DNA from 2 places in the Janthinobacterium sp. GW823-FHT06H09 genome. Region 2 is predicted to be linked to the other one. Evidence: predicted binding sites of a transcription regulator. Region 2 holds the regulator's gene; the other holds the start of a gene.
What was found. The regulator FNR, encoded in region 2, switches genes on or off when oxygen is low (the NO sensors DNR and NnrR bind a similar motif). The targets are predictions, from matches to a motif close to TTGATNNNNATCAA.
Positions count from the first base shown of each region.

Region 1: the regulator FNR is predicted to act here: its motif matches at 1,942-1,955, upstream of AC1Q6X_RS06770 (serine protein kinase).

Region 1 is NZ_JBXAHC010000003.1:420,322-423,736, reverse strand. Features, by position in the region: gene AC1Q6X_RS06770 (serine protein kinase) at 1-1,771, opposite strand, end outside; gene AC1Q6X_RS06765 (chymotrypsin family serine protease) at 2,013-3,191, shown strand; gene AC1Q6X_RS06760 (hypothetical protein) at 3,341-3,415, shown strand, end outside.
Region 2 is NZ_JBXAHC010000005.1:352,448-355,862, forward strand. Features, by position in the region: gene AC1Q6X_RS10755 (response regulator) at 1-1,051, opposite strand, end outside; gene fnr (fumarate/nitrate reduction transcriptional regulator Fnr) at 1,291-2,049, shown strand; gene AC1Q6X_RS10765 (FixH family protein) at 2,176-2,700, opposite strand; gene ccoG (cytochrome c oxidase accessory protein CcoG) at 2,847-3,415, opposite strand, start outside.

The DNA.
Region 1 (3,415 bases), on a different contig from region 2:
TGCCCAGGCCGAACGCCTCGCCCCGCTTGAAGGCGCTCATGGCCTTGCGCACCACTTCTTGGCGGAACGACTGCTTGCCCGAGTCGCTGATGTGGATTTTTTCTTCCACGGCGCGCAGGAAGCGTTCGTCGGGACGGCGTTCTTCGCTGGTGATGGGGTCGCGGATCTGGCGGTTGTCGAGCATGGCTTCGACTTCATCGAGATATTTGTTCAGCAAGTCTTGCGCCTCTTGCTCGAACGACACGAACAGGGCCTTGTGCACGTCGGCCTTGACCCAGCGGTTATAAAAGTCCTTGCGCGTGAGCACCAGGTAATCGACCCACTTGCGCTTGCGCCGCGGTTCGATGCGCGCATCGCTTTCGATGCCGTCTTTCAGGGCCAGCAGCACGTCCATGGTGGACAGGCTGTTGCGCTGGGCGGAAATGATGGCGTGCGACAGGGCATTGATGACGAAACGGGGCGACACGCCCGCCAAGCCTTCGTCGGGCGCCTTGTCGCGTTCGCGCAGACGGCGGATGTCGGCATGCTGCAAGTCGTCGACGTCTTCGTCGGCGTACACGCGCAGTTTCTTGACCAGTTCCGCTTCCTTGTCGTCGCCCTCGGGCAAGCGGCTCAGGATGGCGAACACGGCCGCCGCATGCAGCACGTGCGGATCGAGGTGCACGTCGCGGAAGGCGGGCGCTGCCGCCTGGATCAACTTGCGGTAAATGCGCGCTTCTTCGCGGTAATTGAGCGTGTACGGCACTTGCACGATGACCATGCGGTCGAGCAGGGCCTCGTTTTCGCTTTCTTGCATGAACTTGCGAAATTCCGCCAGATTCGTGTGCGCGACGATGGTTTCATCGAGGTAAATCAGGGGAAAGCGCGACACCTTGACATTCTTTTCCTGCGTCAGGGTCAGCAGCAGGTAGAGAAATTCGCGCTTGACCTTGAGGATTTCGATCATTTCCAGCATGCCGCGGCTGGCCGCATACACGGCGCCCGACCAGGACCAGGCGCGCGGATCGCCTTCGTCGCCGTACTGCGCCACTTTCGACAGGTCGACGGAGCCCACGAGGTCGGCCAGGTCGGCCGTGGTGGGATCGTGCGGCGCATACGTGCCGATGCCGCAGCGACCCGCCTCGGACAGGTGGATGCGCTCGACGGGCATGCGCAGGAAGTCGCCCCCGTACTGTTCTTCCAGGCGGGCGCGGCAATGGGGACACAGTTCGCCGTGCAGTTCGGCATCATAGCTGGCGCGAAAGTCGGCGCGCATGCTGTGCGGCACCAGATGCAGCGGCGATTCGTGCACGGGACAGCCGGCGATGCCATATAGCGCGCCTTCACTGCTGTGGCTGTATTCTTCCAGCCCCCGCTTGAGCAGGATCACCATGGTCGACTTGCCGCCCGATGGCGGGCCCAGCAGCAACAGCATGCGCCGGCCCACTTCGGAGCCGGCGGCGGCGGCCTTGAAGTAGGCGGCGACCCGGTCGATCGCCTCGTCGATGCCGAACAGCTCGTCGTCGAACAGGCGGCAGCGGAAGCGCCCGCTGTCGTCGGTCTGGCCGTTCCAGCGCATCATGTCCCACAGATACTGGTGCGCGCTGCGCGTCAGCAGGCCCGCGCGGCCGGGCAGGATTTGCTCGATGAAGTCGGCAAAACTGCCACGCCACGGACTGATGCGGTGTTTTTCCGCCCAGGCCGCCATGCCGTGCACAAAACCCGCATGCTGGCCTTGCTCGCCAGCAGGCGCGTCGTCATCGGATTGGTGTGGCCTACCAGGAATCGTCATTATTTCCCCATCCATACCGTTGCTGCCGTGTGCAGGCCCAGTTCCAGCCTGCCAGTCAAGTATACGACGCTGCCTCTGCCCGCACGACTGATCTCGCTCAACCTTGACGAGGGAACTATTTTTATCCTCGCCGCGCCCATTGAGACAGGGCAGCCATGCGTCAGCGCGGTTCAATCCAGATCAATACTGGCCTGCGCGGCACGTCCACACTGGTCTTGCGACGACCCACGAGGAGAACATAATGATAGGTAACGAGAATGGTTTCAGCGCCCCGCCTGGCGGCAGCGGCAGGGGACAAAGCGCGGACGACGAAGAGGCCGTCGGCCAGTTTGCCGCCCCCGGCGAAGACGACAATACGATCGAGAGCGCGTCCGTCTCGGAGATACCCGACGCCCTGAGCGGCGTCAGCATGGAATTGCTGGAAATCAAGCGCAGCATCGAAGACGGCATGCGCCAAAGCATTTCGCAGGCGGGCGGCGTGCGCGCGGCCGATGCCTTCAGCGACGGCGGCAATATCCAGGGCGTGTCCATCGGCCTGGGCGAGGGCGCCAGCGACAGCTCGTCCGGCGAGCCGGGCTTGCCTGCCCTGACCCTGTACGTGGCCGAACCCACCTCCGTCGACCGCGCCAAGGCCGCCATCGTGGGGGCCATGGGCGTGCGCGCCGTGGCCAGCGACAAGGTGCCCGTCAACATCGTCGTCACGGGCGTGATCGATGCGCAACCGCACCGTTTCCGCTTGCGTCCGGCGCCGGGCGGCGTGTCGGTCGGGCATTTCCGCATCACGGCCGGCACCATCGGCTGCCTGGCCGTGGGCCGCAGCGCGCCGCGCAGCGGCCGCTTGATGATCCTGAGCAATAATCACGTGCTGGCCAATTCCAACGGCGGCGTGTTCAACGATTGCATCGTGCAGCCTGGTCCCATCGACGGGGGACGTTGTCCGCAAGACCAGGTGGCCGTGCTCGAGCGTTTCGTGCCCATCAATTTCAGCGGCGGCGTCAATTACGTCGATTGCGCCACCGGCTGGGCCTGGCCTGACCGCGTGCGGCCCGAACTGGTCTACCTGAGCGGAGGCGTGCCCGCCTACTTCCGTATCAGCAATGCGCTGGTGGCCCCCGCGTTGGGCATGATGGTCGGCAAGTCCGGCCGCACGACGCAATTGACGCAGGGGCGCATCACGGGCCTGGGCGCCACCATCAACGTCAATTACGGCGGCGGCAGGATCGCGCTGTTCCAGGACCAGATCGCCATCACGGGCGTGAGCGGGGCGTTCAGCGCGGGCGGCGATTCGGGTTCGTCCATCTGGACCTGGAACCAGCAGCGCAATCCCGTCGGCCTGCTGTTTGCGGGCGGCAACAACATCACGTTTGCCAACCAGATGCGGCGCGTGGTGGCGGCGCTCGACATCAATTTGTACACCTGAGCACGCTGCCAGGTGCCGCCTTGCATAACGCTGCTTTTTGCACGATGATGATTGTATGAGAGGCCGCAGCCATGCATGGTTGTGCCCGGCGAACGGCGCTGCAGCGCCGGATGGCCGGGTGTATCATGGAATGCCTCAGGAGGGTTGTCATGTCAAACAGTAAATTCGTACCATCGCCATATGCCGTCTTCGAAGACGCTGCCATGCCGTACTTACCGGATGAA
Region 2 (3,415 bases):
GGCCGTTGAACGCTTCCGTCAGCTCGCCGATCTCGTCGCGCTGCTGCACGGGCACGGGAGTGAAACGGCTGCCGCTGGCGCGCAGCGCCTGCAGGGTGTCGCGCAGGCGCACCAGCGGCGAGAGCAGGCGCACGGTGACCCAGCCCAGCACGGCTGCGGCCAGCAGCGAGGCGAGGATGCTCCACAGCACCAGCCGGTACAGCACGCCGTCGAACGGTTCGAAGGCGTCGTCGAGGGGCAGCGAGGCGGCCAGCAGCCAATTTACGGATTTCAGGCGCTTGAAGCTGTTGACGGCCGTGATGCCGCGGCTGTTGGTGCTGACCATGGTGCCTTCGCCATCGTCCTTCAGCAGCCGGGTGGTCGTCAGGTTGGCGTTCGGCAGGCGCGGCTGCAGCAAACGGCTGGTGTCGGGATGCAGCACATAGCGCGGCACGGCGCCGCGCGTGAGGACGAAGTAATAGCCGCTCTTGCCGATCTTTTCTGAGCGCAACCTCCCCAGCAGGTTATCCTTGTACAGGCGCAGCACGCCGATCACCACGCCGGCCACCTGGCCATCGGCGCCCAGCACGGGCGCGACCATCTGCACGATGGGCATGCCGCTCGATTTGCCCAGCATCGGCTCGGTGATCATGGGCTGGCGCGTGCGCAGCACGGTCTGGAAATACTCGCGCTCGGCGACGTTGATCCCGGCGCGCCCCGCCACTTCCGGCATGTCGGCCACGACGGCGCCGTGCGCGTCGAGCACCAGCACGTCGTCGAACAGCACCAGCATCGAGCGGCGCGAATAGTAGTCGCGCAATTGGGCGGGCTGGGTGATCAGTTCTGGCGGCTGCTGCCGGGCCGTCAGGGTGACGATCTGCAGCAGCATGCCCAGCTTGTCGTCGAGCTCGGCGGCGGTGCGGCTGATCAGGGACGACTGCTGGCTCAACAGTACCTTGGTGAAATCGTCGCGCATGTGCTGCACCTGGATCATGGTGACCAGCGCGATCATGGCGATCGAGGTCAGGCTGGTGGCCAGCGCGACTTTTGCTTTGATGCCGAGAGGCTTCATGATTTCCTTTTCAGTACCGGGCGGCACAGGCGGCAGATAATGCTGTCAGGAATTTTCCTATCAATACCCCAGCTTGGCAAGCGCCGCCACGCAAATTGCCCTCTCCGCATGGGCTTTTGACGATGTTGCCATATAATTAAAGTCGGAACGTCGTTTATTCAGCGAAATTGCGGTGAAATTGGCACACGGCAACCCTGTATGCAGTAAACTTGTTGTTGCATTTTCTAAAAGGTACCGACATGACTGAAGCGCTACTCACTCCAACCTCGCCCACAGTGACCGTGGAAGCGTTGCGTGCGCGATGCTCGACCTGCAGCATGCATCAATTGTGCCTGCCGATGGGCCTCGACGTGGGCGACATGGACAGACTGGACCAGATCATCGGCCGCCGCCGCAAGATCGTGCGCGGCGCTTCGCTGTTCCGCATCGGCGACTCGTTCCAGAACCTGTATGCGATCCGTCTGGGCCACTTCAAGACCTACCAGATCAATCCGGGCGGCGAAGAGCAGGTGACGGGTTTTCAGATGGCTGGCGAACTGCTGGGCATGGACGCCATCAGCGCCGACCGCCACCACTGTAATGCGGTGGCGCTGGAAGACAGCGAAGTGTGTGAAATCCCGTTTTCCAGCCTGGAACAATTGCTGGGCAATATGCCGACCCTGCTGCGCCATTTCCACCGCATGATGAGCCAGGAAATCACGCGCGAGCAAAGTGTCATGCTGTTGCTGGGCAACATGCAGGCGACGCAGCGTTTTGCCGCCTTTATCGTCAACCTGGCGTCGCGCTATGAAGCGCGCGGCTATTCGGCCAGCAAATTTCAGTTGCGCATGTCGCGCGAGGAAATCGGCAACTACCTGGGCCTGACCATCGAAAGCGTCAGCCGTTTATTGTCGAAATTCAAGAAGGAAGGCTGGCTGCGCGTCTCCAACCGCGAGATCGAGATCTTGCAGCCGGCCAAGTTAAAAGCCATTACAGCCGGCACCGACGTCTGCAAGTAACAGCACCGTCAAAACCTACTGCGCGTCGTGCTTTGCGGCCTGCGATGCTCGCTGTGCTATAGCACAGCTGTGCTTCTCAGCCACAAATCACTGCCGCTCGCTACGGTTTTTTCCCGGCGCTGTACGTTATAACTCTTCATCCGCATGCAGCGCGATGCTGCGTTGCACGGGCCAGGTCCAGATGCCGGACAGGCGCCACTCGCGTTTGTCGTTTTCCACCAGCACTTGCCAGCGGCTGCGCTCGAGCATCGGCAGCGCCACGGAAAAATTGCCGGCCGCATCGGGCTGCACCAGCAGCTTGATATCCTTTTCCGGCAGGGTCGCATGCGCCAGGTGCAGCTGCAAAGGCCCCTGGTACGCCTTGCCGAAGCTGTGCACGGAGCCGCTCAGGCGCGCTGCAGCGACGTCATACGACAGGGTCGTATCCATGGCCAGGTCGCTGGCGATCGTGTCGCGCTTCAAATCCTGGTTGATCGCCTTGCCCTGCTTGTAATAGTCGCCCACCACCAGCGCATCGGGCTGCGTAAACGCGATATAGCCCATGAAGCTGCCGACGACCACGGACAGGCCGGGACCGATCATCAGCAGCCATGGCCAGCGGTGTTTGTACCACGGGGCAACGGGAGGTTGCAGTTTCAGACTGTCGGACATTGTGTTCTCCTTGGGGGTGGACCCTTTGGGTCCGACTCCAGCTTTTGCTTCCGGGTTGAAAATCAAGTGACCCTAACGCATGATTGATGATACCCCTACGGCGAAATAACGGGGTCGGACCCGGAGGGGCCGACCCCAAATCAACATCACCGCGGCACGATGAACACCGCGCTTTCGCGCACGTGCAGCGACGGGTCGTCCAGCGAGTGCAATTCGATCGCAATCTTGTTCGAGCCCTTCTCGCCGACGCCGTGCGGCACGCGCAGGCGGATCGGCCAGCCCAGCGTTTCCGTCGGCTGCAAGGTCACTTCGTCGCGCGTCAGCAAGGTCAGGCCCGGCAAGCCGGAAGCGCTGATTTTAAAGTGCTGGCTTTGCTCCGAGGTGTTCATGATCTGCAGACGATAGACGTTTTCGATCATGCCGTCTTCCACCTCGCGTCCCATCGAACCGCGGTCGCGGATCACGTCCATTTTCAGGGGCGTGCGCAGGGCCAGCGACGTACACACGGCGATGATGATCAGGGCCAGGATGGACGTGTAGATCAGCACGCGCGGGCGCATGGCGCGCTGGCGGATCTGCTTCGAATTGAAGTTGTTTTCCATCGCATGGTCGGTGCTGTAGCGTATCAGGCCACGCGGCCGCTCGACCTTGTCCATCACGGTATTGCAGGCATCGACGCAGGCGGCGCAGCCGATGCATTCATACTGCAGGCCGT